DNA from 4 places in the Allorhizobium ampelinum S4 genome. Region 3 is predicted to be linked to each of the others. Evidence: riboswitches for the same ligand, from Rfam matches in the RefSeq annotation. Region 3 holds a riboswitch; each other region holds the start of a gene.
What was found. Region 3 has a riboswitch for cobalamin ahead of AVI_RS10420 (hypothetical protein). Riboswitches for the same ligand answer to the same signal wherever they lie in the genome.
Positions count from the first base shown of each region.

Region 1: it holds a riboswitch for cobalamin, as region 3 does, so the genes downstream of both, bluB (5,6-dimethylbenzimidazole synthase) here and AVI_RS10420 (hypothetical protein) in region 3, are expected to answer to the same signal.
Region 2: it holds a riboswitch for cobalamin, as region 3 does, so the genes downstream of both, nrdH (glutaredoxin-like protein NrdH) here and AVI_RS10420 (hypothetical protein) in region 3, are expected to answer to the same signal.
Region 4: it holds a riboswitch for cobalamin, as region 3 does, so the genes downstream of both, AVI_RS17485 (ABC transporter ATP-binding protein) here and AVI_RS10420 (hypothetical protein) in region 3, are expected to answer to the same signal.

Region 1 is NC_011989.1:1,672,676-1,680,138, forward strand. It holds gene AVI_RS07965 (lipid A biosynthesis lauroyl acyltransferase) at 1-276, shown strand, start outside; gene AVI_RS07970 (hypothetical protein) at 260-1,066, opposite strand; gene AVI_RS07975 (NAD+ synthase) at 1,908-3,587, shown strand; gene AVI_RS07980 (TolB family protein) at 3,595-4,428, shown strand; cobalamin riboswitch at 4,447-4,627, shown strand; gene bluB (5,6-dimethylbenzimidazole synthase) at 4,707-5,393, shown strand; gene AVI_RS29540 (bifunctional transcriptional activator/DNA repair enzyme AdaA) at 5,471-6,055, opposite strand; gene AVI_RS07990 (DMT family transporter) at 6,169-7,101, shown strand; gene AVI_RS07995 (methylated-DNA--[protein]-cysteine S-methyltransferase) at 7,098-7,463, shown strand, end outside.
Region 2 is NC_011981.1:355,437-362,899, forward strand. It holds gene AVI_RS27250 (LacI family DNA-binding transcriptional regulator) at 1-203, shown strand, start outside; gene AVI_RS27255 (hypothetical protein) at 716-1,126, shown strand; gene AVI_RS27260 (MFS transporter) at 1,296-2,504, opposite strand; gene AVI_RS27265 (AraC family transcriptional regulator) at 2,565-3,554, opposite strand; partial or broken gene AVI_RS31645 (LysR family transcriptional regulator) at 3,773-4,011, opposite strand; cobalamin riboswitch at 4,079-4,306, shown strand; gene nrdH (glutaredoxin-like protein NrdH) at 4,570-4,791, shown strand; gene nrdI (class Ib ribonucleoside-diphosphate reductase assembly flavoprotein NrdI) at 4,802-5,218, shown strand; gene nrdE (class 1b ribonucleoside-diphosphate reductase subunit alpha) at 5,215-7,341, shown strand; gene nrdF (class 1b ribonucleoside-diphosphate reductase subunit beta) at 7,356-7,463, shown strand, end outside.
Region 3 is NC_011989.1:2,187,108-2,194,570, reverse strand. It holds gene trmFO (methylenetetrahydrofolate--tRNA-(uracil(54)-C(5))-methyltransferase (FADH(2)-oxidizing) TrmFO) at 1-29, opposite strand, end outside; gene AVI_RS29565 (DUF1127 domain-containing protein) at 183-326, opposite strand; gene AVI_RS10425 (hypothetical protein) at 777-1,241, shown strand; cobalamin riboswitch at 1,288-1,670, shown strand; gene AVI_RS10420 (hypothetical protein) at 1,811-2,113, shown strand; gene cobU (bifunctional adenosylcobinamide kinase/adenosylcobinamide-phosphate guanylyltransferase) at 2,118-2,645, shown strand; gene cobW (cobalamin biosynthesis protein CobW) at 2,649-3,722, shown strand; gene cobN (cobaltochelatase subunit CobN) at 3,726-7,463, shown strand, end outside.
Region 4 is NC_011988.1:13,909-21,371, forward strand. It holds gene AVI_RS17460 (ABC transporter permease) at 1-305, shown strand, start outside; gene AVI_RS17465 (ABC transporter permease) at 314-1,003, shown strand; gene AVI_RS17470 (homocysteine S-methyltransferase family protein) at 1,021-1,926, shown strand; gene AVI_RS17475 (FecCD family ABC transporter permease) at 1,936-2,961, opposite strand; gene AVI_RS17480 (ABC transporter substrate-binding protein) at 2,965-3,924, opposite strand; gene AVI_RS17485 (ABC transporter ATP-binding protein) at 3,947-4,747, opposite strand; cobalamin riboswitch at 4,883-5,098, opposite strand; gene AVI_RS17490 (amidohydrolase) at 5,293-6,729, opposite strand; gene AVI_RS17495 (hypothetical protein) at 6,864-7,142, opposite strand; gene glgA (glycogen synthase GlgA) at 7,139-7,463, opposite strand, start outside.

The sequences.
Region 1 (7,463 bases), 510 kb from region 3:
TTTTTTGGCAGCGAAGTGCGCACCAATCCGCTACTGGCTAAGCTGGTGCGACAGTTCGGCTGCGATATCTATCCGGCCCGCTGCATTCGTCTGCCCGGCAATCGCTACCGGCTGGAAATCGAGCCTAAGGTGGACATACCCAAGGATGGTCAAGGCCGGGTCGATGTCCAGGCGACCGCGCAAATGCTGAACGACAAGGTCGAGAGCTGGGTACGCGAATATCCGGAGCAGTGGCTCTGGTATCACGACCGCTGGAATATCAAGAAAACACTTTGAAGTCCGCTCTGGCCTTTTCGGCTTGGGACAAGTCAGCTCTCGTTTGTTCGGTTTGATGCGGCGTCAAAACGTTGACCTGTGCGGCAGCGTTCCAAAAGGCAGTGTTGATGGCTTCGAACTTTGTCGATTGCCAATGGAAGTAATCATCGACAAAACGCTGTGACAGCCAGACATTGCCGCGGCGGCGGGGCAATTCCCAGCCCAGCAGTTCTTCTTCCTGCGGCTTCTTGAACATCCGCTTCAGGTTGGTGATCGAGATCAGATAGGTCTCTCCAAGCGCGGCGAGGCTGATGGGTCCCAGCCGATAGAGCCCATCGGCATCGGCATGATCCGGGATCTGGCTGATCATGCCGTGCAGCACCATGCCACCCATGTCCGAGTTGAGAAACGGAGCAATCGTCTCGCGCGGTATGCGCCAATCGGGGTCCACCACCAAAGCCTGGGCGATCATCGGCTGGGCAATCCTGAAAATAAGCGGATTGGCATCGGCCAGCGCGCGGCGGCCTCCATCGTCCAGCCGGTCAAGGCAATCCAGATGGCCCAGAAACCAGGAGATCATTGCTGCCTCGGTTGCTGCCGTTGGGACCAGGATGCGCATTCGCCGATCGGCTGGGTTTTCTATTTCCTCGATAAATTTATAGGCGGACAGTTCGGCCAGAAATGACGCTGCGGTATTGCGGCTTGCCGCGCCCAATTGCATAGCCACGTCCATGAAGCGAGAGGCCGTCAGGCCCGACAGAGGATCTTCTGGCACACGTTGCAAGGCGAGTGCATACATGGAATGCGACATCAACCATTTGCGGTGACAGGCCTTGAGGCGTGAAAGGCGCGGTGTCTTAAGATGTATCCCGATCAGGTGCCGGGCGATTTCCCGCTCGATTTCCGGAAAAGCCGGATGAGCAGCGATTGCCTCACGGCTTAGAAGGGATGGGGATGAGATTTGTGAACGCGGAGATGACAACATCTGTGTTGAACCCGACAATGACGAAAGAGCAATAGGTGTTTTTTGACGGCTGTCTTACAGTCTATCCAAGAATTGCCGCTGGCCGTCTGCAAATGGCACTTTCTGCGCTTCCGGTACTCACGTAAATTAAGTACGCTCCGTTCCGGTTCTCGAAATCACCATTTTTGCCAGGCCAGCAGCAATTCTTGAACAGACTGTTAGTGAACGCTCTATGGTAACAAGAATAGCGGTAAGCCAGGAAACTTCCGGTTAATCTTCATCCAAGATCATCATGCTACCTTGTATTTTCATTGCGATGCCGATGCAACGAGCATGCTCAAAACATACGTGCTTTGTCCCATAAAATATATGGGAATAAAAATTCCTGTTTAACAAACTGTCTTTGGTATTCTCCTGCCGATATCAGGGACGGTGCAGCCCCTCGAGAACTTGAATATTTCGAAATAGTTTCAAGCATATTTGATTGGCATTCACGCGAGCAAGATGACCCTTGCTGTCAATTATATCAGGTGGGACGTGCGGCGAAAATCCATCTTCTCGGTTTGTTTCCGGCAATAGAGCCGCGCCCTCCATGCTCTTTTGAGGAAACAGGAACGCACAATTTTTCGTTTCAGCAGGGTGTTTTGGGCCGTTGCAGTCCACCGACGGCCGGGTTAAACCTTGAGCCATGAGCGACATAGTCCAAAGACCCGAAACGCTGCGCATTGCCGTGGCTCAGTTCAATCCGACCGTGGGCGATGTGGTTGGCAATCTCAGCCTTGCCCGCACCGCCCGCGCCAAGGCGGCCTCGCTGGGGGCTGATCTTCTGTTGCTGTCCGAGCTGTTCATTTCCGGCTATCCGCCGGAAGATTTGGTGCTGAAACCCGCCTTTCTTCAGGCCTGCAAGGCGGCTGTGGAGGAACTGGCCGCCGATACCGCCGATGGCGGGCCGGGCGTCATCATCGGCTTTCCCCGCCAGGGCGATAAAGGCCGACACAATTCGGTGGCGATCATCGACGGCGGCAAAATCCTCGGTCTGCGCGACAAGATCGACCTGCCCAATTACGGCGAATTTGATGAGAAGCGGGTGTTTGTCGAAGGCGATATGCCGGGACCGGTGAACTTCCGGGGTGTCCGGCTGGGCGTTCCGATCTGCGAGGAAATCTGGAACGATCTCGGCGTTTGCGAGACGCTGGCCGAAAGCGGTGCGGAAATTCTGCTGGTTCCCAATGGGTCGCCCTATTATCACGGCAAGCTTGAGGTTCGGTATCAGGTCGTTCTGCGCCAGGTGATCGAAAGCGGCTTGCCGCTGGTCTTCGCCAATCAGGTTGGCGGCCAGGACGAACTGGTGTTTGATGGTGCCAGCTTCTGCTTCAATGCCGACAAGACGCTGGCTTTCCAGATGCCGCAGTTCGAGGAAAGCATCGTGCTGACCACCTGGACGCGGGAAGCCGATGGCTGGCGCTGTGCGCCCGGCGAGGTCTCAGCTATCCCCGAAGGCGAAGAGGCGGATTACCGGGCCTGCATGTTGGGCTTTCGCGATTACGTGAACAAAAACGGCTTCAAGAGCGTGGTTCTCGGCCTGTCCGGTGGCATCGATTCGGCGATTTGTGCGGCAATGGCTGTGGATGCCCTGGGGCATGAGCGGGTGCGCACCATCATGCTGCCCTATCGCTACACATCCGAGGAAAGCTTCAAGGATGCTGCCGATTGCGCCAAGGCGCTTGGCTGCCATTATGACATCGTGCCGATTTCAGAGCCGGTGGAGGGCTTCCTTGCCAGCCTCGCCGATATGTTTGAAGGCACGGAAAGCGGCATTACCGAGGAAAACCTGCAAAGCCGCACCCGTGGCACCATCCTGATGGCGGTATCGAACAAGTTCGGCTCGATGGTGGTGACGACGGGCAATAAGTCGGAAATGTCGGTGGGCTATGCGACGCTCTATGGCGACATGAACGGCGGCTTCAATCCCATCAAGGACCTCTACAAGATGCAGGTCTATGCGCTGTCTGCCTGGCGCAATGCGCATGTGCCAGTGGGTGCGTTGGGACCTGCGGGGGAGGTCATTCCGGCCAACATCATCGCCAAGGCGCCATCCGCAGAACTGCGCCCCGACCAGAAGGACCAGGACAGTCTGCCGCCCTATCCGGTGCTGGATGACATCTTGGAATGCCTGGTGGAAAAGGAAATGTCGGTGGACGAGATTTTGGGCCGTGGCCATGATATCGCCACTGTGCATCGTGTTGAACATCTGCTTTATCTGGCCGAATACAAGCGCCGCCAGTCAGCTCCGGGCGTGAAGATTACCAAGAAGAACTTTGGCCGCGACCGGCGCTATCCGATCACCAATCGGTTCCGAGATAGGTAGAGTGCTGATGCGAAGCTCTGTGGAGATCTACAACATCGAGACCCGGCAGAGCCGTATTGTCTGGCAAACGGAACGGCTGGTGGAGGCGCCGAACTGGTCGCGAGATGGCCAGTTCCTGATCTTCAATGATGACGGGTTGATGTATCGCCTGCCTCTGGTCGGGCAGTCGGTGCCGGAAAAGATCGACACCGGCTTTGCCACCCAATGCAACAATGACCACGGGCTTTCGCCGGATGGCCAATGGCTGGCGATCTGCGACAAGGTGGAGCACGGCAAAACCTGCCTCTACATCCTGCCAGCCAAAGGCGGCACGCCGATCCAGATCACCGAAAACCTGCCCTCCTACTGGCATGGCTGGTCGCCGGATGGCCAACGGGTCTGCTATTGCGGTATCCGTGACCAGGTCTTCGACATCTATACGATCTCGGTTGATGGCAGCGACGAGCAGCGCCTTACCCATGGCGAAGGCCGCAATGATGGGCCGGACTGGTCGGCGGATGGGGAATGGATTTATTTTAACTCCAGCCGCAGCGGCACGATGCAGATCTGGCGTATTCGCCCGGATGGCAGGGATGTGCAGCGCCTGACCGATGACGGGCAGGGCGACTGGTTTCCGCATCCATGCCCCAATAACCGCAAGTTGGTGTTCATTTCCTATGACGCCGATGTGTTCGACCACCCACGCGATCTCCATGTGCGCATGCGCCTGATGGACATGGACGGCGGCAATGTTGAAACCCTGTTCGAACTATTTGGCGGGCAGGGGACGATCAATGTGCCAAGCTGGTCGCCGGACGGTCAGGAATTCGCCTATGTGCGATATTTTCCGGCGACCGCCTAAGCATCGCCGCAGTCTATCATTACCAGCCCTCTGTCAGGTGCCCCCATGTTTGCGGGAGAATCGGGAATGCGGTGAAATTCCGCAACGTGCCCAACGCTGTGAGGTGGATGGTTGTTGCTTTTGCCACTGGTGAAAACCGGGAAGGTGCGGCAACCAAATGAAACCCAGTCAGAAGACCGGCCTGACATGATAGACGCCATCTGCGCGGACGGCAGGTGCGTTTTGCTTGAGCGCGATTCGCAAGGGATCGCGTAGGGCGCATTGTTGGGGACCAAACGATGCAAGACTTAGTGAACGATGCTCTGGTGTCTGCCGGAGCTTTTTCTGCCGAAGAACGCGCCGCCGTCTACCGGGCCATCATGACCCGCCGCGACGTGCGCGATGAATTTCTGCCCGACCCAATCGACAATGACACGCTCTGGCGCATCCTCACCGCCGCCCACCACGCCCCCTCCGTTGGCTTCATGCAGCCCTGGAACTTCGTGCTGGTGCGCGACGCAGCACGGCGACAAGCCGTCTGGCAAGCCTTCTCCAAGGCCAATGACGAGGCAGCACACCTGTTTAAAGGCGAAAAAGCCACGCTCTACCGCAATCTGAAGCTTGAGGGCATCTTAAAAGCCCCCCTTGGCATCTGCGTCACCTGCGATCCCGACCGCGCAGGCCCCGTGGTGCTAGGCCGAACCCACAACCCCCGTATGGACAGCTATTCCACCGTCTGCGCCATCCAAAACCTCTGGCTCGCTGCCCGCGCAGAAGGCATCGGCGTCGGCTGGGTCAGCATTTTCCACGATGCCGATTTGCGGGCTATTCTCAATATTCCAGAGCGGATTGAGATTGTGGGGTGGCTGTGCTTGGGCAAGGTGGCCGAGCTTTATGATGAGCCGGAATTGCAGGTAAAAGGCTGGCGCAAGCGGCTGGCTCTCGAAGATTTGGTGTTTGATGAGGGGTGGCAAGGTGCCGGATGACGGGCATTTTGTAATATCGAATGCGATGAGGATGTAGTGATGAACGCCCCAAGAAAGTTTGAATGAGCGCAAAACCTCTATGAATTTTGCACCCGAGATGCTCGTTTGATGGCTGTTGGCGGGCGCTTATAGACCTCCTGAAAAACTGCATTAAAGCGTCTGAGGCTTGTGAAGCCGGATTGTAGAGCGATGTCAGTGATCGGCAGGTCCGTTTCGGTGATGAGGCGTTTTGCGCGTTGCACGCGGGCTGTTTTAGCCACCTGAATAGGGCTTGCTCCAAGATGTTTCTGGAACAGGCGGGTAAGATGTCGTGCGCCGACTCCGACGCACTCGGCAAGCATTTCTACTGTTGCTTCTCGTGCATCTAGGGCTCCTTCGTCTCTTATAAGTCTGGCGGCCCTTTCCACAATCGTCGCACTTCCTTTCCAGGCAGGACAAAATGGCGCGGTTTCCGGCCGACAGCGCAAACAGGGCCTATAGCCCGCCAGTTCAGCCGCGGTTGCACTTGGCAGGAATTCGACGTTGCAGCGATAGGGAAGGCGCACGGGGCACACGCAACGGCAATACACCCCTGTGGTTCGAACGCCGATGAAAAATCGTCCGTCGAAATCAGGGTTACGTGCCAGCCACGCTTGCTCGCATATGGAAATATCCAAACTCATGGCTGGATATTATAGTAGTCTGGATACCCATAAAAGGACGGAGTCCGATTCCGGCGAGTAAGGGTCGTGAGATCGGATAGATTTACCCTGTTGCATCACGACAGGATCTTTACATGCAGAAAACCGAATCCATGGGCCTTTCAGACTGGGCTCTCCTTTTGTTTCTATCCGTTCTGTGGGGCGGTTCTTTCTTCTTTTCAAAGATTGCCCTTTCTGAACTGCCGCCGTTTACTGTCGTTTTTGCGCGTGTGGCAATTGCGGCCTTGGCTTTGTATGTCTATCTGCGGGTAACGCGACAGGCCATTCCAACAGCCACGAAAATCTGGTTGGCTTTCTTCGGTATGGGGCTGTTGAACAATTTGATTCCGTTCAGCCTTCTCTTTTGGGGGCAAACGCAGATTGCCAGCGGCCTTGCTTCGATCCTGAATGCAACGACGCCAATCTTTTCGATTGTTGTGGCGCATTTCCTGACTAAAGAAGAACGGCTGGCACACAATAAGGTCGCAGGCATCCTCTTTGGCTTCATGGGTGTTCTGGTGCTGATGTCGGGCAATGGCCTGTCATCACACGAGCTTTCGTTGCTGGCCCTGTTTGCCTGCCTTGGGGCTGCTCTATCCTACGGGTTTGCAGGTGTTTTTGGCCGCCGGTTTCGGCGCATGGGAATTACGCCAACGACAAGTGCCTTTGGCCAGACGACGGCGACGACCCTTATGATGATACCAATCGTTGCCTTTGTGGACGCGCCTTGGCACTTGGCAGCGCCGAGCGGCGGCGTCATCGCAGCGCTTCTGGGCTTGGGGCTGCTGTCCACCGCGCTGGCGTATATTATCTTTTTTCATATTCTCGCCGTGGGCGGCGCGATTAACAGTTCGCTGGTGACTTTGCTCATTCCGGTGAGTGCCATAGTTTTGGGAAAAATGTTTCTGGGAGAAATATTGCTGATCAACCATTTCACAGGCATGGCTTTGATTTTTCTGGGCCTGCTATCAATAGACGGTCGTTTGTTTCGATTGCGGGGCAAAGGGTATGGGGTAAAGGGCCAATGAAGGATGTTCGCTATACTTTTATGGATAGTCCGATAGGAAGCCTTCTCCTGGCTGGTGATGGTTACCGACTATCTCGTATTGGTTTTCCAAGCGGGAAGGGTACCATTAAGCCCAAACCGGAATGGGTGTTTGATGATGCAGCATTCCATGACGCGAAAGATCAGTTGCAGGCGTATCTTAACGGGACAAGGCAGGAGTTTGATCTGCGGCTTGATCTGAAAGGTACCAATTTTCAACTGGAAGTGTGGCAGGAACTGGCAAGGATTCCGTTCGGCGTAACAATCAGTTATGGCGAGTTGGCACGCCGCATAGGCCGCTTATCGGCGAGTCGCGCAGTCGGGGCTGCAAATGGAGCCAATCCA
Region 2 (7,463 bases), on a different replicon from region 3:
GGCTACCAGCGATGGGCTGTTTCGACTGGGATCCCTTTGTGGCGCTTTTGGGTGGCGACATCGAAATGGTGCGCCAGGATGTCGATGGCATGCTCAAGGCGGTTTTTGAGATTATCGATACAGGAATATCACAGACTACATTCATTGAGGTGCCGCCGTTATTCTCTGGGCAAGCAAATGCTGAGGTGAAAATCACCCCTTAAACTCTGAACTGACCGACTGCCCGGATACCGTTCGATCAGGCAAACTAGCACACCTGTACGAGTTGACCTTACGCCGCCTATGCCGCTGAAGTTACGCGGGGCTGGGGCAGAGCGAAAGGATCTAGCGATGAGAACACTCAAAATCGGATTGATTGCTGCAATTGGCATGGCATTCGCGATATCAAGCGCCTCGGCCTCAATTCCGCGTCTCGCTTCACCATCAGAGGCTCAGCATTCAGCGAAACCTGCCATGGTTCAGACAGCCAGCTTTGCGCAGGGGTGCCACGACCCCAATTATTCATGGTATGAATACAGTGGTTGGGAAGCAATCGGATGCCTGGTCAGCGGTCAGTGGCCCTGAATTATTCGTACTGAACAACGCGCTCGCCCTACCCATGGTTTGGCGGGCCGTTTGCGTTGATTGCATGCCTAACTGGGGGCATTAACGGCCTTTCTTCAATATCAAAACGAATATGCGTTAGGTCGATTATGGTCCGCCGCGAGGAGGAAAAATGAAAGTTACGATCATTGCCGCAGCCTTGCTTTTTAACGCCACGGCACTTGCGCAAGCGGCATCGTGCGAGAATAATTTCAAAGTGAGCGGCGTCCCCATGGTCACCGCATTAAGCTATCGCTCGTGGCAGGAATACCCCAAAGCCAATTCCGCGGTTGTTCTGAAAAAGCTGGCTCAGGCCGTGGCGGCGGAAGGCTTTTCCGGCATAAAGGTCAACAAGGAATTGTCGTCTATTGACGCTTTCCAGGAAACCAGTGGGAGTGGCCGGATTCAGACCCTGCGGGTTGTCGCGCGTCAGAAAGGGGCAGGCGTCAGGGTCGATGCTGTCTTTGATATCCAGCCCGGTCAACTCACCAGCAAGGACGTTGTGCGTACAGGCATCTGCAAAATTATCGATTCAGCCATCTGACGGCTATCACAGTTGCTCAGATATCTTGACGTTCATGCTGTCTGCCGTTTTGACGACTGCCCCCATAAGGGGGCAGCAGCTTCGCTGATCTCGTCGTGGAGCATCAACTGGTTGTTCATGTTCACGTCGAGGCTCAAAGCTGAAACAGCGGCTGACCCGAAAGGGAAGATCAGCTGCGCGGTTGCGTCAGCGCCAAGACAACAGTCAATGCGGCCAGGGCGGCTGTCAGGGTCAAGGGTCCCGCAGCGCCATAATGATCGACGACATAGCCGCCGACAACCGCGCCAATCGTGATCGCGACCTGGAAAGACACGACCATCAGGCTGCCCGCTGCCTCCAGGGCGTCAGGTGCGCTGCGCGATAGGTTGGTCGGCAGCACCACGGGTGCCATGCCGAAGGCAAAGCCCCAAAGCGTTACCAGGCTGAAGGCAACGCCGACATAACTGCCCCAAAGCACCAAGGCGAGCGCCGCAGATGCCATCAGCGCGGCGGTGACAGCGAGTGCCATATGAATACTGGCGTCCGCCATCCGGCCACCCGCAACGTTACCGATCACCGAGGCAACGCCAAACCCGAGAAGTGTCAGGGCAATCGGTCCGGTTTCAAGCAGGGTCACCTGTTCAAGGAAAGGACGGACATAAACCGAGCCGGCAAAATGTCCCGTCATCAACAAAAGGATGGCCAACATTCCAAGTTGAACGCCACGCCGCCGCGTCAGCCGGAAAACATCAGAGAGACTGTTGCTTGTGCTTGCAGGCAGCGTCGGCAAGCAGATTACCTGTAGCAACATGGCAATTGCAGCAAGTCCCGCGGTCATCGACATGGCGCTGCGCCAGCCCAGCCAATCGCTGATCAAAGCGCCTATCGATGGCGCGGCTATCGTTGCGAGTGAGACGCCGAGCGTGACGATCGCCATGCCCCGTCCTGTTGCATTGGCCCCAACCAACCTGGCGACGACGGCAACCGAAAGCGCCCAGAAGCCGCTGAGGGCAATGCCGAGGCCTGCCCGACCGAGCATCAATAGCCAAAAGTCCGTCGCCACCGCTGCAAGAATATTGGAGCCGATTGCCAAGCCACTGAGGCCGACCAGTACTGTCTTGCGGTTTAATCTGCCGATCAGGACATTGCTCAACAGGGCCGTGATGGCGCCCACGAAAGCCGTGGCAGTCACGACCTGTCCGGCTGTTCCCTCGCTGATCCCAAGATCACGGGCCATAGGCGTCAGCAAGCCTGCTGGCAGGAACTCAGCCGACACCAGCGCAAAACTGGTGGCCGCCATCGAAAGGACGGCAAACCAGGTGGCAGGGCTCCACGCAACCGGCTCAGCGGTATCGAGGTCTATAGCTGCGCTGTTAAATTGTGATGTTCTGTCCGTCATTGACGTATCTCCTGAATCCAGAAGCACTTCATAGACGAAAGATTTGGGATTATATGTAGCTTAAAATCCGAAAACCATGTCCGTTCGTCCGGAAACTGTGCGGCGCACAACGCCCGGGGAGAGCGTGGTAATCCGTTTGAAAGCGCGGGCGAAAGACGCCTCAGATTCATAGCCCAGGCGAGATGCAACCTCGGCAACCGACATGCCACCTTGCCCCAACAACTCACGGGCAAGCTGCATGCGCAGGCGGGCGAGATAGCGTGCCGCGCCTTCTCCTAAAATAGCGCTGAAGCGTTCGGCAAAAATCGAGCGCGATTGGCCCGCCACACCGGCAAGGCTTTCAAGCGTCCAGTTATGGCCCGGATCGCGGTGCATGGCGGCCAATACACGACCAAGATGAGGGTCGCGGATGGCGGCGAGCCAGCCGGTGGTTGCGGCTCCGCTGCAATTGACCCAACAGCGGATAAGCCGCGCAACGAGCAAGTCAGCCATACGCGACAGGATCGTCGCGCTGCCCATCTGAGGCTGCGAAGCCTCTGCCGTCATAGCCGCCAGCAGGGGGCCAATAACCGGGTCATTGCCAGCGACATCGCAGCCCTTGATGATTGGCGGCATCAAGGCGATCAAAGGATCAAGGGCATATGCGCTCAAAGCCATGGAACCGCAGAAAAGAGTGCTGGTCGCCCCCGTTCCTTCCCGCACCAACTCGCAAACCTTGTTGCTCAACCTTTTTATCTGACAGCTTTTGAGCGAGTCGCCTTCAACATCCGGCGCGCTTGCCAACCGATGTGCGATACCTTGCGGCAGTAGCACCAGATCCCCATCATTCAATTCCTGCCACCCTTGGGCTTCGGTATGAATCCAGCATGGACCTTGGCTGACAAAGTGGAATCGAAGCAGCTGCTGGTGCGGCAAGGCGATGCTCCACGGATGCCGCAGTTCGCAGCGCCCATAATTGACCCCACTCAAGCGAAAGTCCTGTAGAACTTCGCTTAGCGCATCCATTGGGATATTTGACGGCGACAACCGTTGAGACGAATGATCAGACATTATCCAATTTTAGGCACCAAACGTCTGGCGCGCAAGTACGAAGTTTTATGAATTCGAGCGTGATCCCCGCCCATAGCACCCCCTCTCATTCCAGTCAGCCAATGGATTGAGGCCCAGTCCGACAGGCCCAGTCCGAAAGACGAAGGGTATCCGCCCCTCGATAGTTTATATCTTTTCAAGACCTTCCGCTTGCGAATGAATAGACGCTGGCCTCTCTAACGCAGATCAATCGTCACTTTGGGATGCAGTTCGCGAAACCGCGGCAGTGCTGGCGCGATTATGTGCAAACCGTTCGGCAGCGACGCCGCAATTTGCAAGGTGCTCGACGGCTCCACCCGTCCGGCTTTCGCACCTGTTCGATTTTTTCGGCATCGCACGACAACTGAAGCGCACGATCATGCAGATCGCGGCCTTCGGCCATGAGTTTCAACGATCGTGTCGTGCGGTTGAAAAGCGACTGCATTTTTCCTGGGGAGAGCTATCCGTTCGGCGGTATAGTTGTTGACGAAATTTCAGCCTCGTATACCATATTTAGTGTTCGAGGTTCTTTCGATTCTCAGTACGAATCGAAAGCTAAGACGGGAATGCGGTGCGCCGGACCAGAGATGGTCGGGCAATGCCGAAGCTGCCCCCGCAACTGTAAGCGGCGAGCATTTATCCAGTGAAAGCCACTGAAACATCATGTTTCGGGAAGGCGAGGATGGATGCAACGACCCGCGAGCCAGGAGACCTGCCTCAAACGAAAACGTCCACGGGCGGGGTGCGCGGAAGGTCGCGTGACGGCAAGCGATATGATGTCGCTTGTCAGCGTTTCCTTGCCGACAATCCGTCAAAACACTTCGGGGTGAAGGCATGCGTGATTTTTCCTGTAACGGTCCGGCGTTTAAACGAAGACGGTCGCTGAAGAGCGTCTGAGCTGCTGTCATTCTCCCACTCAATGTCTAGAAACGAGCGTCGGCAACGACGTCTTCGGAGGCCTTTCTGCGGCCAAAAATCAAAACCCAACGAGGATATGATGACCATCACCGTTTACAGCAAACCTGCCTGCGTCCAGTGCAGCGCAACCACCCGCGCGCTCGATCGTCAGGGCCTCGACTACCACATCGTCGACATTTCCGTCGATGAGGACGCCTATGCCAAGGTTCAAGGTCTTGGCTATCGGCAGGTTCCCGTCGTCATCGCTGGCGATACCCATTGGGCGGGTTTTCGTCCCGACATGATCAACGCGTTGGCGTAAGTGTCTGGCGATGGGGCTGATTGTCTATTTTTCCAGTGCCTCGGAAAACACCCATCGCTTTGTCGGCAAGCTTGGTTTGCGCGCGTCACGTATCCCCGTCAGCCCGCGGAGCGGCAATCCGTCGATCACTGAACCTTACGTTCTAATCGTCCCAACCTATTCGGGTGACGATGGCAAAGGGGCCGTTCCAAAACAGGTCATCCGCTTCCTCAATGATGCGGACAACCGCTCTCATCTCCGGGGCGTGATCGCCGCGGGCAATAGTAATTTCGGCGAGACGTTCTGTCTCGCCGGCGACGTGATCTCACAGAAATGTCGAGTGCCGTACCTTTACAGGTTCGAACTGCTCGGCACGGACGAAGATGTCGCCAATGTCAAATATGGGATGGAACGATTTTGGATGTCACAACTTTCGAGCGCCCTTTGAAGGCGGACGAACAGGCGCTGGATTATCACGCGCTGAACGCGATGTTAAACCTCTACGATGAGGATGGTAAAATCCAACTCGATAAGGACGCTCTGGCGGCAAAACAGTATTTCTTGCAGCACGTCAACCAGAACACCGTCTTCTTCCATAATCTACGGGAGAAGCTCGATTACCTCGTGGACGAAGGCTACTATGAGCAAGCGGTGTTGGACCAGTATGCGTTCAACTTCGTCCGCGATCTTTTCGATCATGCCTATGTGAAGAAGTTTCGCTTTCCGACCTTTCTCGGCGCCTTCAAATATTACACTAGCTACACGCTGAAGACCTTCGACGGAAAGCGCTATCTGGAGCGCTACGAAGACCGGATCTGCATGGTGGCATTGACGCTGGCGCAGGGCAATGAGGCTTTGGCGCGGGACATGGTCGATGAGATTATCTCCGGTCGCTTCCAGCCGGCGACGCCGACCTTTCTCAATGCCGGCAAGAAGCAACGCGGCGAACTGGTCTCCTGCTTCCTGCTGCGCATGGAAGACAATATGGAAAGCATCGCCCGTGGCATCAACTCGGCATTGCAACTTTCCAAGCGTGGGGGTGGGGTGGCGTTATCCCTGACCAATATCCGCGAGGCTGGTGCACCGATCAAGCAGATCGAGAACCAGTCCTCGGGCGTCATCCCGGTGATGAAGTTACTGGAGGACAGTTTTTCCTATGCCAACCAGCTCGGTGCGCGCCAGGGGGCAGGGGCTGTCTACCTGAATGCCCATCATCCCGATATCATGCGCTTCCTCGATACCAAGCGTGAAAACGCCGACGAGAAGATTAGGATCAAGACGCTGTCACTCGGTGTGGTGATCCCCGACATCACCTTTGAATTGGCGAAGAACAATGAGGATATGTATCTGTTCTCACCCTACGACGTGGAGCGTGTCTACGGCGTCGCTTTTTCCGAAATCTCAGTCACGGAAAAATACCGCGAGATGGTCGCCGACAGCCGCATTCGTAAGAAGAAGATCAAGGCGCGTGATTTCTTCCAGGTGCTCGCCGAAATCCAGTTCGAGAGCGGCTATCCGTACATCATGTTTGAGGACACGGTGAACCGCGCCAACCCGATAGCCGGACGCATTTCGATGAGCAATCTCTGCTCGGAAATCCTACAGGTGAGCGACGTCAGCACTTATAATGACGACCTGTCCTACAAGACCATGGGTAAGGACATCTCCTGCAATCTCGGGTCCTTGAACATCGCAGCCGTGATGGATTCCTCGGACTTCGGCAGGACCATTGAGACCGCGATCCGGGCGCTGACCGCCGTGTCCGACATGAGCCATATCTCTTCGGTTCCATCGATCGAGAAGGGAAATGATGACAGCCATGCGATCGGCCTTGGCCAGATGAACCTGCACGGCTATCTCGCACGCGAGCGCATCTTCTACGGATCGGAAGAGGGCATCGATTTCACCAACATGTATTTCTACACGGTGACCTATCACGCCATCCGTGCCTCGAACCGGATTGCTGCCGAGCGCGGCACGAGCTTCAAGGGCTTCGAGAACTCGAAATATGCATCCGGCGAGTATTTCGACAAGTATACGCAAACCGAATGGCTTCCAGCGACCAGGCGCGTCGCAGAACTATTCGAAACGGCCGGAATCTCAATCCCGACACAGGAAGACTGGTTGGCGCTGAAAGAGGTGGTGATGGCGTCCGGCCTTTATAACCAGAACCTTCAGGCTGTGCCACCGACGGGGTCGATCTCCTACATCAACCATTCGACCTCCTCGATCCATCCGATCGTCTCGAAGATCGAGATCCGCAAGGAAGGCAAGATCGGCCGCGTCTACTATCCGGCCGCCTTCATGAGCAATGATAACCTTGATTACTATCAGGACGCCTATGAGATCGGACCCGAGAAGATCATAGACACTTATGCGGCCGCCACCCAGCATGTGGATCAAGGTCTTTCGCTGACGCTGTTCTTCCGTGACACCGCAACGACCCGCGACATCAATCGGGCACAGATCTACGCCTGGAAGAAGGGCATCAAGACCATCTATTACATTCGCCTTCGCCAGATGGCGCTGGCCGGCACGCAAGTGCAGGGCTGCGTATCCTGCGCGCTGTGAGATCGAGATATCACATGAACATACAGATGAAGACCAACACCCCGACGCAAACCAAGCCGGTGCGAGCGATCAACTGGAACCGCATCAACGACGACAAGGACCTGGAGGTCTGGAACAGGCTG
Region 3 (7,463 bases):
ATAGGGAAATAGGTGTTGTTGTCTGTCATGGCGGCTGCTTATCACGCCTTGCCGCCGCTTCCAATCTTCAACCGATCAAATTGCACTTTGGAGATGCGAGCTTGGTTTGGAGATCCAGAAATAGAAAACGGCGCCAAAAGCGCCGTTCATACAGTCAATTTCAACTTTAAAACCGGATCCGATTAACGGAACGAACGGTTGGCAATGTGACGGATGTCGTAACGGGTGATGCCGATGTCGGACAGGGTCTGGTTGGACAGGCCGCCCAGCTCGGACAGAGTGCGGCGATAGCTAATCCAGTTTTTTGCAATGCGGATCGGGTTCATGACGTTTCCTCGAGATCTTGGTTGCTGATCCGGCGGTCTCTCCCGCCTCAGCTGTTGACATGCTTATACATCGGGGAAGGTCTTTATGGCAGTGCAATAAATGGGCGACTGCTATGCGTTTGTGCAGATTCATGGCTATTAATTGTGCTTCGGCTAAGATTTGAGCGTGATCTTGGGACGCTCAAAACACGCCTTTTTCGAGTGAAATTCTCACCGGTCCGAGGGTGTGGAATCGCCGACCTTCAGGCGCAAGACGGTCCCATAATGGCTTTGTTTAACAAGAATCCAGCGGATATTTTCTTTTGCGCAACATTCCCTGCTTTGTGGCCAGCAAAAGGCGGCATAATTCGTCAAAACGCCGTCATCACGTCTATCTCCGTTGCGGACTTATAGCGTAAGCTTGCGGCAAGCTCTGGCTTTGATGGTCCGTGCCATATCTTTGTGCGGAGTATGACCTTGCTGCGGTATTTGCGCGTTCTTGCCTTTCTATCGATCTGCATGGCGCTTGCCGGGTGCATGGCAGGACTGTTTCAATCAGATCGGAAGAAGTTCTACTATGATATTCGTGCGGTCACCGTACTGGCTGGTCCAAAAGTGCCGTTGGTTCTGGTTCAGGGTGTGGAGCGGCGTCTGTCGGCTGCCGTCGCCGCTACGGTGCGCAGCGAGGTTCTGCCACGGGTGATTCTGACGGTCAGGGTCGAGGCGATGGCGAGTGGGCTTGGGCTGGACAAGCAGCATAACGAGGCCGAGGTCAAAGTCAGTGCTGCCTCGGTTGAAACCGGTGATGTGGTCGCTCAGGGCGCGTTCAAGGTGCTGACCATTACCAATGACCAGACGCTTGGCCCTGAAAGCCTGGCGGAAGAAATTTCAGCCCGGATACGCTCGCTGTTTTCCCTGACCGCGCCAAAGCTATAGCGGGTATTGGCTCATGGCTTGCAGATTGACTTAAAGCCTCATTCTGCTAACCCTAAAGGTGGATGGTTTTCGGCCTGAAGAGATTGAGGCTGGAAAGCAAAAGGGAATGCGAAGGCGTGGACCCAGACAGGGCATGCCAAACGCAGCCGACCCCGCGACTGTAGAACAGCGAGGGTTTTCCATCCGGTTTTGACGATCCTTGCATGGCGGGCCGCGTGGTGTGGCCGGTGCGGTGAGCGGACGGACCGGAAAAGCCACTGGAGTGGCAAAGCGATCTGCCGGGGTTGGACGCCTCTTTATCTACGAATCGTCCGCCTTTTCGCTTTTGCTATGACCTCCGGGAAGGTGAGGGAAATCTGCGAACGGGTGCCGTTATGGTACCGGTTTGACGCTGTGAGCCAGGAGACCTGCCGTCCGTGACGGGCTTTACGCCCAATTGGGGGAGAGATCCCCGACGCCAGCACGGAGGTTGTCGTGGCGCAACAGATTGATCGCGGGCCTTCCAGCCTCCGCTCCACGGTCTTTTGGCCGTTTTGCAGTATGCCGCCTGCGCCTAACGGAGGCAGGTCATGATGACGCTCGTGTCATCACGCAGCATAGGTGCCGCCTTAGCTCTGCTTGTGCTGGCGGCGCTGGTTTTTGCGTTGCTGCCGTTTTCCCGTCATGCGCCTTCTGGTCCTTCTCAGCGGCCCGCTGAGCAACAATTCCACGCACCGTCCGGTTCCAATTCCACCTTTGGCGGGGCGCTGTCGCAGCCAAGGTCGGATGTGCGGACGTCTGCGCCATATGCTGCCGATGCAGCCCCATCCGCATGGCCGGGCTTCGTGCCGCGCTCCAGCGGGCTCTACACGCCGCCTACGGGTGGAAACTGACGCCATGGCAGACACAGTTTCGAAACGTGTCTTCGTTCTCGGAGGCGCGCGGTCCGGCAAGTCGCATTTTGCAGAACAGCTTTGTGCCGAGACCGGCCTGGAGCGTCATTATCTGGCAACCGGGCGGGCCTGGGACGAGGAAATGCGCGCCCGGATCGACCAGCACCAGCAGGATCGTGGTCCGCTCTGGGTGACGCATGAAGAGCCACTGGCGCTGGTGGGTCGGCTGAAGTTTATCGATGCGCCGGGCCGGGTCATCTTGGTTGACTGCCTGACGCTCTGGGTCACGAATCTGATGATGGAGGAGGGGCGCGACATGGCTGCTGAGGCGCAAGCCCTTGCGGATCTGCTGCCCCGCCTTTCCGCCTCCATCGTGCTTGTTTCCAATGAAGTCGGCCTTGGCATTGTGCCGGAAAACCGCATGGCGCGCCATTTCCGTGACCATGCCGGACGGCTTCATCAACTGATCGCGGCAAGCGCTGACGAGGTTTACTTCGTCGCGGCTGGCCTGCCCCTGAAAATGAAAGGCTGAACAATGTTGCAACAGAAAATTCCCGTCACTGTTATCACCGGTTTTCTCGGAGCGGGCAAAACGACGATCATCCGCAATATGCTGATGAATGCGGGTGGCAAGAAAATCGCGCTGATCATAAACGAGTTTGGTGATCTGGGTGTGGATGGCGAAGTGCTGAAAGGCTGCGGCGCCGAGACCTGCACCGAGGACGACATTATCGAACTGACCAATGGCTGTATCTGCTGCACGGTTGCCGATGATTTCGTGCCGACCATGCAAAAGCTGCTGGCACGGGATGTGCTGCCCGACCATATCGTCATAGAAACCTCCGGCCTTGCCTTGCCCCAGCCGCTGGTGGCCGCCTTCAACTGGCCGGATATCCGCACCCGCGTGACCGTGGATGGTGTTGTGACGGTGGTCGATAGCGCTGCTGTCGCCGCTGGCCGGTTTGCTGACGACCATGACCGGATCGACGCCCAGCGCGCCGCTGATGACAGTCTCGATCACGAAAGCCCGATCGAGGAGCTGTTCGAGGACCAATTGACCTGCGCCGATCTGATCGTGCTCAACAAGACCGACCTGCTTGATGCCGATGGTCTTGCCAAAGTGCGGAGCGATGTGACCGCCCGGATGTCCCGCAAGCCGACCCTGATCGAGGCGAAGAATGGCGATGTGCCTGTTATGGTGCTGCTTGGCATTGGAGCGGGTTCGGAAGCCGATATCGATAATCGCAAGTCCCATCACGAGCTGGAGCATGAGGCGCTGCATGCCAGCGGTGAGGACCATGACCATCATCACGACCACGACGAATTTGATAGTTTCGTCGTCGATCTGCCGCAGGTGCGCGAGCCGGACCGTTTTGTCGATGGCTTGAAGACCGTGATCGAAGCGCATGACGTGCTGCGGCTGAAAGGCTTCGTCGATGTGCCGGGCAAGCCGATGCGGCTTGTGGTGCAGGCGGTCGGCAACCGCATCGACCAATATTACGACCGGCCCTGGGCCTCCGGCGAACAGCGGGCGACGCGGCTAGTGGTGATCGGCCTGCATGATCTCGACCAATCGGCGATTGCCGATGCCATCCGGGCGGCGGCGTAAGCCATGCATCTTCTGCTTGCCCAGCAAGGCTCGATCAGCGACGGGGATGACGCGATAGACCTTGGCCAGACGCCGGGGGATATCCTGTTTCTGTCCGCCGCCGATACCGAGCTGTCCGCCATCGCGGCGGCGCTGGCGCGGCAATCCGAGACCGCGACATGGCGGCTCGCCAGCCTGATGGCGCTGAAACATCCGATGTCGGTCGATACCTATATCGAGCGCACCGCCCGCCATGCGAAACTGATTGTGGTCAAGGCTTTGGGTGGGGCCAGCTATTTTCATTATGCGCTGGAAGCGCTGCACGCCTGCGCCCGCCGCCATGGGATCAAAATTGCCGTCCTGCCCGGCGACGACAAGCCGGATGCCGGGCTGGAGGCTTTTTCAAACCTGGATGCCTCGGATCTATCGGCGCTTTGGGCCTATCTGATCGAAGGCGGCGATAGTAATGCCAGCCATTTCGTGGCTTTTGCGCAAGCGCTGCTGACCAATGCACCGAAACCGCAGGAGGCTTTGCCGCTGCTGAAAGCCGGGCTGTGGTGGCCAGGGCGAGGGGCGATCGACGTTCCGGCATGGCAGGCGCTTGCAGGTGAGGGGCCGATTGCTGCCCTGTGCTTTTACCGCGCCCTCGTCCAGAGCGGCGAGACCGCGCCGGTTGAGGCGATGATCGAGGCGTTGCAAGCGCAGGGCCTGCGGGTCTTGCCGGTGTTTGTCGCCAGTCTGAAAGATGCTGTCTGCGTTGAGACGCTGCGGATGATTTTTAAGCAGGCCGCACCGGATGTGGCGGTCAACACGACAGGCTTTGCCGTGTCCGTTCCGGGTGCCGATGCGCCCTCGACCGTGCTGGACGAGCACGGCGCGGTGGTGTTGCAGGCGCTGTTTTCCTCGTCGCCACGCTCCGTCTGGGAAGCCTCGATGCAAGGGCTGAGCGCCCGCGATCTCGCCATGAATGTCGCGCTGCCGGAGGTGGACGGGCGGGTGCTGACCCGCGCCGTGTCCTTCAAATCCGCTGCCCGCTACGATGCGCGGGTGGAAACCACACTGGTCAGCCATGCGCCGGACCCGGGCCGCATGGCCTTCGTCGCCAGCCTGGCTGCCAATTGGGCGCGGCTGAGGCACACACCTGCGCCAGAACGGCAGGTCGCCCTGATCGTGGCCAACTATCCCAACCGGGATGGGCGCCTTGGCAATGGTGTCGGGCTGGATACCCCTGCCGCCAGCCTTGAAGTGTTGAAGGCCCTCAAAGCCGAGGGCTACGACACCGGCATCCTGCCCGCCAACTCTGATGCGCTGATGACGACACTGATGGCAGGTGTCACCAATGCAGCGGTGAAGGGCAGGGTGATCCGCGAGACCCTGCCACTTGCCGATTACCAGCGGTTTTTCGGGAGCCTGCCTGACAAGATCAGGCGGGAGATTAGCGACAGATGGGGGGAGCCGCAGGCCGATCCGTTTTTTGCCGGGGATGGTTTCGCGCTGCCGCTGCTGCGGTTTGGCAAGGTGATGGTCGGCATTCAGCCAGCGCGGGGCTATAATATCGATCCGAAGGACAGCTATCATTCGCCGGATCTGGTGCCGCCCCACGGCTATTTCGCCTTCTACGCATTTCTCCGCCAGAGATTTGGCGTTCACGCCATCATTCATATGGGCAAGCACGGCAATCTGGAATGGTTGCCGGGCAAGGCACTGGCGCTGAGCGAGAGCTGTTATCCCGAAGCGGTGCTGGGTCCGGTGCCGCATCTCTATCCCTTCATCGTCAACGATCCCGGTGAGGGTACGCAGGCCAAGCGCCGGGCGAGCGCCGTCATTATCGACCATCTGACCCCGCCGCTGACTAGGGCGGAAAGTTATGGCTCGCTGAAGGATCTGGAAGCGCTGGTCGATGAATATTACCAGGCGATGGGCGGTGATCCGCGCCGGGTTACCCTGTTGAAAACCCAGATCCTCGATCTGGTCGCCGATATCGGTCTGGATGAGGATGCAGGTATTGCCGGTGGTGAGGCGGAGGAGGTCAAGCTGACCAAGCTCGACGCCTATCTCTGCGACCTCAAGGAAATGCAGATCCGCGACGGCCTGCATATTTTCGGGCAGGCACCGCAAGGCCGGTTGCTGACCGATCTGGTCGTGGCCTTGGCGCGGGTGCCGCGTGGACAAGGGCAGAGCCAAGGGGGCCAGGGCGGCGATGCCAGTCTGCACCGGGCGATTGCTGCCGATGCGCTTGGCGGTTGGGCCGATTTCGACCCTCTGGACTGTGTGTTTTCCGATATATGGGACGGGCCGCAGCCGGAACTTCTGAGAAACCTGACGCAAGCCCCCTGGCGCACCAAGGGCGATACGGTCGAGCGGATCGAATTGCTGGCCGCAGACATGGTGTCGTGCAGGTTTGCCTGTCCCCAAGGCTGGCAAAACACAAGCGCTGTTCTGGATGAGGTTGAAGCCCGGCTGAAACCGAGCGTGATCAAATCCGGCCCAGCGGAAATCGCCGGACTGCTCAAAGGACTGTCTGGCCGCTTCGTCGCTCCCGGTCCGTCCGGTGCGCCGACGCGGGGACGACCGGATGTGCTACCGACGGGGCGTAATTTCTACTCCGTCGATAGCCGCGCCGTGCCGACGCCTGCCGCTTACCAACTCGGCCAGAAATCCGCCGAACTGCTGGTTGCCCGCTATGTGCAGGACCATGGCGAATGGCCGGTATCGTTTGGCATTACCGCCTGGGGTACCAGCAATATGCGCACGGGCGGCGATGATATTGCCCAGGCGCTGGCGCTGATCGGCGTCAAGCCGCTCTGGGACAGCGCCTCGCGCCGGGTGACCGGCTATGAGATCATTCCCCAGGCGATTTTGGGTCGCCCGCGCGTTGACGTGACACTTCGGATTTCAGGGTTTTTCCGCGATGCCTTTCCTGAGCAGATCGCCTTGTTCGACAAGGCGGTGCGGGCGGTTGGCGCTCTGGATGAGGACGCGGCGGATAACCCGATTGCAGCGCGCATCAAGGCTGAAACAGTCTTGTTCCAGCAACAGGGGCTGGACGAAAAGACCGCCAGCCGCCGGGCGGGCTACCGGGTGTTCGGGTCGAAACCCGGCGCTTACGGCGCGGGGCTGCAAGCCTTGATCGATGAAAAGGGCTGGGAGCGCCGGGCCGATCTGGCCGAGGCCTATCTGGTCTGGGGCGCTTACGCTTACGGCGCGGGCGAAGAAGGCAGGGCCGAGCGCGGCCTGTTCGAAGAGCGCTTGCAGGGCGTGCAGGCCGTGGTGCAAAACCAGGACAATCGCGAGCATGATCTGCTGGATAGCGACGATTACTATCAATTCGAGGGCGGCATGACGGCAGCGGTCGAGCAGCTCGCGGGTCGCAGGCCAACCGTCTATCACAACGACCATTCCCGACCGGAAAAGCCTGTGATCCGTACGCTGGAGGAAGAGATTGGCCGGGTGGTACGCGCCCGCGTCGTCAATCCGAAATGGATCGAAGGCGTGATGCGTCACGGCTATAAGGGCGCGTTCGAAATTGCCGCCTCCGTGGATTATCTGTTCGCCTTTGCCGCCACCACCGGCGCCGTGCGCCAGCCGCATTTCGAAGCCGTCTACCGGGCTTTTATTGGCGATGACCGGGTGCGGGCTTTCATGGCCGATAAAAACCCGGCTGCCTTGAAGGACATGTCGCAGCGGTTGTTGGAATCCATCGACCGTGGCCTCTGGACGCCGCGCAGCAATTCGGCGAGATATCATCTGTCCCAACTTTCC
Region 4 (7,463 bases), on a different replicon from region 3:
CAAAAGCCTTCGGCATGTCGCCGTTCCTGCGGTTTCACAGGGTCACCTTGCCTGCGCTGCTGCCCAACGCCCTGCCCGGCCTTGCCAATTTGTGGATGGCTGTCACCAAGGATAGCGCGCTGGTTGCCGTCGTCGGCTATCAGGAACTGGCGCTGGCGACCCGGCTGGCGGGGGCGAGCACCAAGCATTATTTCCTGTTTTTCCTGGCTGCCGCCCTGCTCTACCTCGCCATCACTCTTGTTTCCAACCTGTTCTTCAAGCTGATCGAGCGCCGGGTGCGGCGCGGTCAGCCGCTGCTGTCCTAGGAGATGTGATGGATTTCTCCTGGATAGGCAATTACTGGCCGTTGCTGCTGACCGGAGCATGGCAAACCCTCGCATTGCTGGTGATTTCTGTCGTTCTCGGATTTGTAATGGCGATTGGCCTCGCTTTCGCTCAGGTCAGCGGTGGACCGGTGACGCGGGTCCTTGCGCGCGGCTATTCGACGTTTTTTCGTGGCACGCCGCTATTGATCCAGCTCTGGTTGCTTTATTACGGCGTCGGATCATTGCTGCCGATGATCCCGGGCATTCGTCAAAGTCTGATCTGGCCGCTGTTGCGGGAAGGATTTTTCTTTGCGGCGGTCAGTTTCACGCTCAATTACGCGGCTTATGAGGCCGAAGTTTTGCGCGGCGCATTGCTGGCCGTGCCCAAGGGCGAACTTGAGGCGGGCCGTGCTTTCGGCATGGGACGCTTCACGCTCATTCGGCGGGTCTGGCTGCCGCGTGCTATCCGCATCGCCCTTCCCACCATCGCCGGGGAAGTGGTCATGCAGCTGAAGGCCACTCCCCTCGCCTTTACCGTGACGGTCATGGATCTCTATGCGGTCGCCTACAAGGTGCGCCAGGATACGCTGCTTGTCTATGAACCGCTGATCGTCGTTACCCTTTTCTATCTCGCTATTACTGCGATTATTGCCCGTTGCTTCCGGATGGTCGAGGCGCAGGTTCCAATCCGGCGATAACCAACAGGACTATATATATGACAAAGGTTCGTATTCTCGATGGCGGCATGAGCCGTGAACTTCTTCGGCTAGGTGCGGAGTTGAAGCAGCCGGAATGGTCGGCGCTGGCCCTGATCAATGCTCCTGACATCGTTCGTCAGGTGCATGCGGAATTCATTGCGGCGGGTGCCGATGTTGTGACGACCAACTCTTATGCATTGGTGCCGTTTCATATCGGCGAAGAGCGTTTCCAGAGTGAAGGCCCATCTCTGATTGCTCTGTCGGGTGAGTTGGCGCGGCAGGCGGCGGATGCCTCAGGTCGAAAGGTGCTTGTAGCCGGCTCTTTGCCTCCTATCTTCGGTTCCTATGAGCCGCAGAATTTCGATCCGTCGACGGTTGATGCCTATTTGGATGTGCTGGTTGCCAACCTTGCGCCCTTCGTCGATGTGTGGCTTGGTGAAACGCTCAGTCTGATTGCCGAAGGCGAAGCCGTTCAAAAAGCGGTTGCCGCAACAGGCAAGCCCTTCTGGATTTCTTTTACACTTGCTGATGAAGCGGGACAGGATATTGGCGGCTCACCGAAGCTTCGCTCCGGCGAATTGGTCCAGGATGCCGCGCTTTGGGCGGCGGGCTCTGGCGCATCGGCGCTGTTGTTTAATTGCAGCAAGCCGGAAGTGATGAAGGCGGCGGTGGATGTGGCGGCAGCGACATTCAGGCAAAAAGGTGTTTCCCTGGACATTGGTGTCTATGCCAATGCTTTTGAAGGTGAGCAGGGTGAGGCCGCAGCAAATGAGGGACTGCATGAGACCCGCGCCGACCTGACTGATGATGCCTATTGCCGCTTTGCCTGCGATTGGGCTGACGCGGGTGCAACGATGATTGGCGGTTGCTGCGGCATTGGCGCGGCGCATATACACCAATTGTCCAAGGCACTTTCCGCTTAGTCTGCGCTTCTAAGCACCAGAACGGGTCTTGCGCATGATCCAGAGAAAGGCAAGGCATCCGGCAAGACCTGTGACGATGCCAATCGGCATGTCCTCCGGTGCAACGGCCAGTCTTGCCACGAGATCGGCGAGGATCAGCACCAATGCGCCCGTCAGCGCCGAGAGCGGCAGGACACGGACATTGTCTGATCCCGCCAGTGCGCGCACCATATGGGGAACCATCAGGCCGACAAAGCCGATGGCACCTGAAAATGCGACCATTGTCCCGGTGATGAGTGCAGAGATCACAAATAACATCATGCGAAACCGGGCGACAGGCACGCCCAGGGTTGCCGCCGTCTCATCGCCCATCGCCAAGGCATTCAGCAAACGGGCATTGGGTAGGAGATAACAAAGTCCGGCGGCAAGCACAGCGGCGGGGTAAATCAGGTGTTGCCATTGGGCAAGGCCAAGCCCACCGAGCATCCAGAAGGTTACGGTTTGGGTGGCGCGGGGATCTCCGAGAAAGACCAGGAGGTTGCCGAGCCCGGTAAAGAAAAATCCGACAATCACGCCCGACAGCACCAGCCGGTCGGCCTGAAGGCTGCGGGTCAATCCGGCCACCAGTCCCACCGTGGCGGTGGCCAGTAGTGCCCCGCCAAATGCGAAAAGCGGCACGGTCAGCAGTCCGAAGACCATGCCGGTATGCAGCAAAGCGAGGATTGCACCAAAGGCGGCGCCGGAGGAGACGCCGAGCAGATGCGGATCGGCGAGCGGATTGCGGGTCGCGGGTTGCAGGACCGCCCCGGTTAGCGCCAGCCCAGCCCCGACAAGTCCACCGAGCAGCACCCGTGGAAATCGAACATCCCAAACAATGCTCACCCGTCCCGCTGGCCAATCCACCGCAAAACTGCCCGGAACGAGATGATTGGCAAGTATCTTCCAGACGGTGGCAACAGGAATGGGAGCAGCACCCAGCGAAATGCCGGCACTGACGACGACGATAATCGTCAGAACCAGCAGGATCGGCACAGATAAGCGTTTAATGAAAGTCAATGCTTACAGACTTTGCGGATGAAAGGCTTGGGCCAGCCGGGCGATGGCATCGACATTGCGCGGTCCCGGAGTTGCCTCGACATAGTCAAGCACAACGAAACGATCATTTTTCACGGCGTCGATATTCTGGAAGGCCGGGTTATGCTTCATGTAATCGATCTTCTGTTGAGCGGTCACTTCGCCATAGTTGACGATGATGATCACCTGCGGATTCCGCTCGATCACCGGTTCCCAGGAGACTTCCGTCCAGCTTTTCTGCACGTCATCCATGATATTGACGCCGCCAGCCGCCTCGATCATTGCGGTCGGAATGCCGAAGCGACCTGATGTGAACGGCTTCTGTTCACCGGAATCATAGACAAAAACGGTTGCAGGCTTGTCTGTTGGACTGATTTTGGCCTGGATTTTTGCCAATTGCTGGCGATAGCCTGCAACCAATGCCTCTGCCCTGTCTTCGACCCGGAATATCCGGCCCAAGTTGATGAGATCGATGAACATATCGTCCATGGTCGGCTTGGCCTTGGCCATGATGTGAATGCAGCTTTCCGTCAGTTCATAGACCTTGATGCCCAATGGGCTGAGGGTGTCCGGTGTCACCTCGCCGCCGACCTTCATGCCATAGTTCCAGCCGGCGAAATAGAAATCCGCATTGGCATTGAGCAGGACTTCCTTGCTCGGATATTTCGGCGATAGTTCCGGCAGTTGGCTGACACCCTCGCGCAGTTTCTCATCCAGTGTCTTCCAGCCGGAGACCCCGGTATAGCCGACCATATGGTCCTGTAATTTCAGCGCCAGCATCATTTCGGTCAGGTTGACGTCATTGGAGACGGCGCGTTGCGGGGCTGTATCAAAGGTAACCTGACGGTTACAGCTCTTGACGGTAACGGGTTCTGCTGTGGCTGCGGTGAGGCTGACTGCGGCAAGAAAGGTTGAGAGTGTGAAAATGAGAAGAGCGTTTTTCATGTATGGTCCAATGGGTTGCGGATCAGGCACTGAGCGCGAAGGAAAAATTGCGGGTGGCGCCGCCATCCAGGCTGTGGACATGAGTTTGAACGGTGAAGGCCGCGGAGAGATGGTCTGCGGTCAGGACATCGCGCGGACAGCCCTCGGCAATCATCTGCCCGTCCTTCAGAATTATTGCTCTTGTGGCAAAGCCTGCGGCAAGATTGATGTCATGCAGCGTCGTCACGATGGTAATGCCGAGACCGCGCAGCAGATCGAGAATTTCCAACTGGTTACGAATGTCGAGATGGTTGGATGGCTCATCCAGAATGAGCAATTGCGGATCTTGCGCCAGCGCCCTGGCGACGAGAACGCGTTGCTTTTCGCCGCCTGACAAAGTTGCAAAATCACGTCGCGCCAGATCGGTGACATGGAGGTGATCCATGGCATGCAGCGCTCTGGCTTTGTCGTCTCCGGTGCTTTGCGACCTTTTCCAGGCGCGTTTCTGCCAGGGAATTCGGCCCATCATGACGATATCTTCGACGGTAAAAGGGAAATCTGCTGGCATTTCCTGGACTACGACGGCGATCCGGCGGGCGACCGTCCGCGGATCGATTGTCCACACATCCTGCCCGTCCAGTAGCACCCTGCCCTCACCCGGGCGCACCGCACGATAAAGGCAGCGCAGCAGAGTTGTCTTACCCGCCCCATTCGGGCCGAGAATGGCCAGGCGCTCACCAGCGGTAAGCGTAAAATCGATATTTTTTATCAGCGATCGCGCGCCAGTTGGCCCATAGCTGAGCCCCCTCACCTCAAGCGAGGCACCATGACCGTCACAGCTCATGCAGGAGCCTGCATCCGTTGACCGGACATCAGGCGTGCCGCGCCTCGGGCCGGATCGTCTGAACAAGGAACGGATGGCCACGCCTCTCGGCGGACCTGAAGTCTTATCGCTGCCATCGGAACACCCCGTCCGTTGCGGTTGAACATCTAAATGGCAGGTCTCCTGGCTTGCGGGTCGCTGTTGGCCTGCGCCTTCCCGGCTTATCGCCAGTGGCATCGTGCAGGCCCACTCGCCGCTCACAGTTGCGGGGGCAGCCACGGTTTCGGTCCCTGTTGGGTAAGCCTCACCGTATTCCCTTTTCAGCCGCAGCCTTCTTTGCAAGGCCACAGCACCATTTGGATCTATCACTGACATGGGTTGCGGTTCCGCACAAGTCCGTTTTCAAACTATATCGATAGTGTGGTTTTGTTATAACGTTACATAAAATGGGTCAAGCTAAAGAATGTGGATTTGTTCGGTTGGCTTGGTGCCAAGCCGAACAAATCCGGACCAAGCTTTACGGTTTAAGGAGGCAGACCGTTGAAAGTGACCCTGGATACGGCCTCTTACTTACGGCCACCCATTTCCACGATTGGCGGTTCTGCGTCGGCGGGCAAGGGACTTTGATAGGGTTGGCCCTTGCGACGGGCGACCAGATCAGCACGTGCCGCTTCGCGTAACTGTTCGCTTTCGAAGGCGGCGCGGCCTGTGGCGGCCATGACCTTTGCCGCAGCCACCATGCCCTTGTGAGCCAGAGGGCTTTTCCCCTGCGTCACCAATTGCCAGGTGTGGAACGGTGTGCCGATGGCGCAGGTCGGCCCATCGGCCTGCACGGTTGGCACCACCCAGCTGACATCGCCGACATCGGTTGACCCGGTCAGCAGCGGCGTGCGGTCATGGGCGGGCAGAATGAAATCGGCAAGCGGGATATCGCGCTCCGGCAGGCCTTCAAAACGCCAGGGTGCCGACTTTTCTTCCGGCGTCAAGACGGCGCGGATTGTTTCGGCGAAAGCCCGGTCCGCCGCATCGAAGGGTGGTGGGCCGAGTTCTTCCCAGGCCTCCTGCATGGCCGCCATTAGCGGACCATTGGTCAGCACGTTGGAAACGGCGCTGATCACCTGTGTTTCCAGTCGGGTTTCGGTCATCAATGCCGCACCCTCGCCAATTTTCTTCACCCGTTCCACGAGGGTCTTCATGCCTTGTAGCTCAGGGGCGCGGATCAGATAGCGGACCTTGGCATAGGCCTGGACGACATTGGGTGAAATGCCACCCGCATCGAGAATAGCGGCGTGTACGCGGCAATCGGATGGCATGTGTTCGCGCATATAATTGACGCCGACACTCATCAGTTCCACCGCATCGAGAGCGCTCCGCCCCAGATCGGGGTTTGATCCGGCATGGGCCGCCCTCCCCCTGAAAGTGAAATCGACACGGGAATTGGCAAGCGAGGTGGTGCGCTGCACGCCCGCGAAGGAGTTTGGATGCCAACTGATGGCGATATCGACGCCTTCAAAGGCCCCTGCCCTGACCATGAAGGCCTTGGCGGCTCCACCCTCTTCGGCTGGGCAACCATAATAGCGCACACGTCCAGGCAAGTCCTTTTCTTTCAACCAGTCTTTCAGGGAAGCGGCGGCCAGGAGAGCCGCGGAGCCGAGTAGGTTGTGGCCGCAGCCATGGCCGTTGCCGCCTGCGGCAATCGGCTTATGTTCAGCGACGCCGGCTTCCTGGCTGAGCCCGGACAGGGCATCATATTCGCCGAGAAACGCTATGATAGGACCGCCCTCCCCTGCTTCGCCCATCACAGCTGTGGGTATGCCGGCCAATTGTTCGCTGACACGAAATCCCTCCGCCTTCAGCATGGCGACATGCTCGGCAACGGACGATTCTTCCATATAACAGGTTTCCGGCATGCCCCAGATCCGGTCGCTCAAGGCGATAAAGTCAGGCGTCTTGGTATCGACAATCGACCAAAGCGCGGCGGATGTATTGGGGGAAACGGTCATGGGGCACCTTTGACAATAAACACCCGCCAACCATAAAAGCTTGGCGCTCAGCGGCAAGCTTTTATCCGCTGTTTTACCAGGCAATTCGATCTTGTGATGGAAAGTTAGTCATCCGGAAGGCCTGCTCTTCTGCTTCAGGAGAGCGGTTCTGTGCGTGTGTCTGCCGCGCGGGCCTTGGCTGCCTGAAGAATGTCGCGAGTTTCTCGCGCCTTGGCAACCGCTTCTGAAAGCGCCCGGTTTGGAACAGCGCCAGGATCTTCCTGGCCGTCGCTAAGCTGGCTCTCCTGTTCGAGACTACGGATCAAATCCTTGAAGGCCTCAGGTCCTTGCAGGCTTGCTGTCAGGAGTGAAATCAGCAATTCGCGGTGGGCGTTGATACGCCCCCGCATGGTTTCCGGGGTTGCGTCCGTCATGAATGCAGGCTCCGAGCCGGCTTGGTCCGCGCCGGAGTACGGCGATGGGTGACCGCATTATAAAGAGCAGCATATTGTTCGGCGCTGCGCTCCCAGCTGTAATGCGCCCGCATGGCTTGAAGCTGCAACCGCCGCCAATGGCGGGGTACGGCATAGGCGTCCAACGCACGGCGAAGCGCGTGGCGCAGGCCGTCGGTGGTGATCTGGTCGAACTGGAAACCGGTCGCTGCCTTGGCAGACATTGCTGCGTCATTGGCATCGATAATGGTTTCCGCCAGCCCACCAGTGCGTGACACCACCGGTACGCAGCCGTAGCGCAGG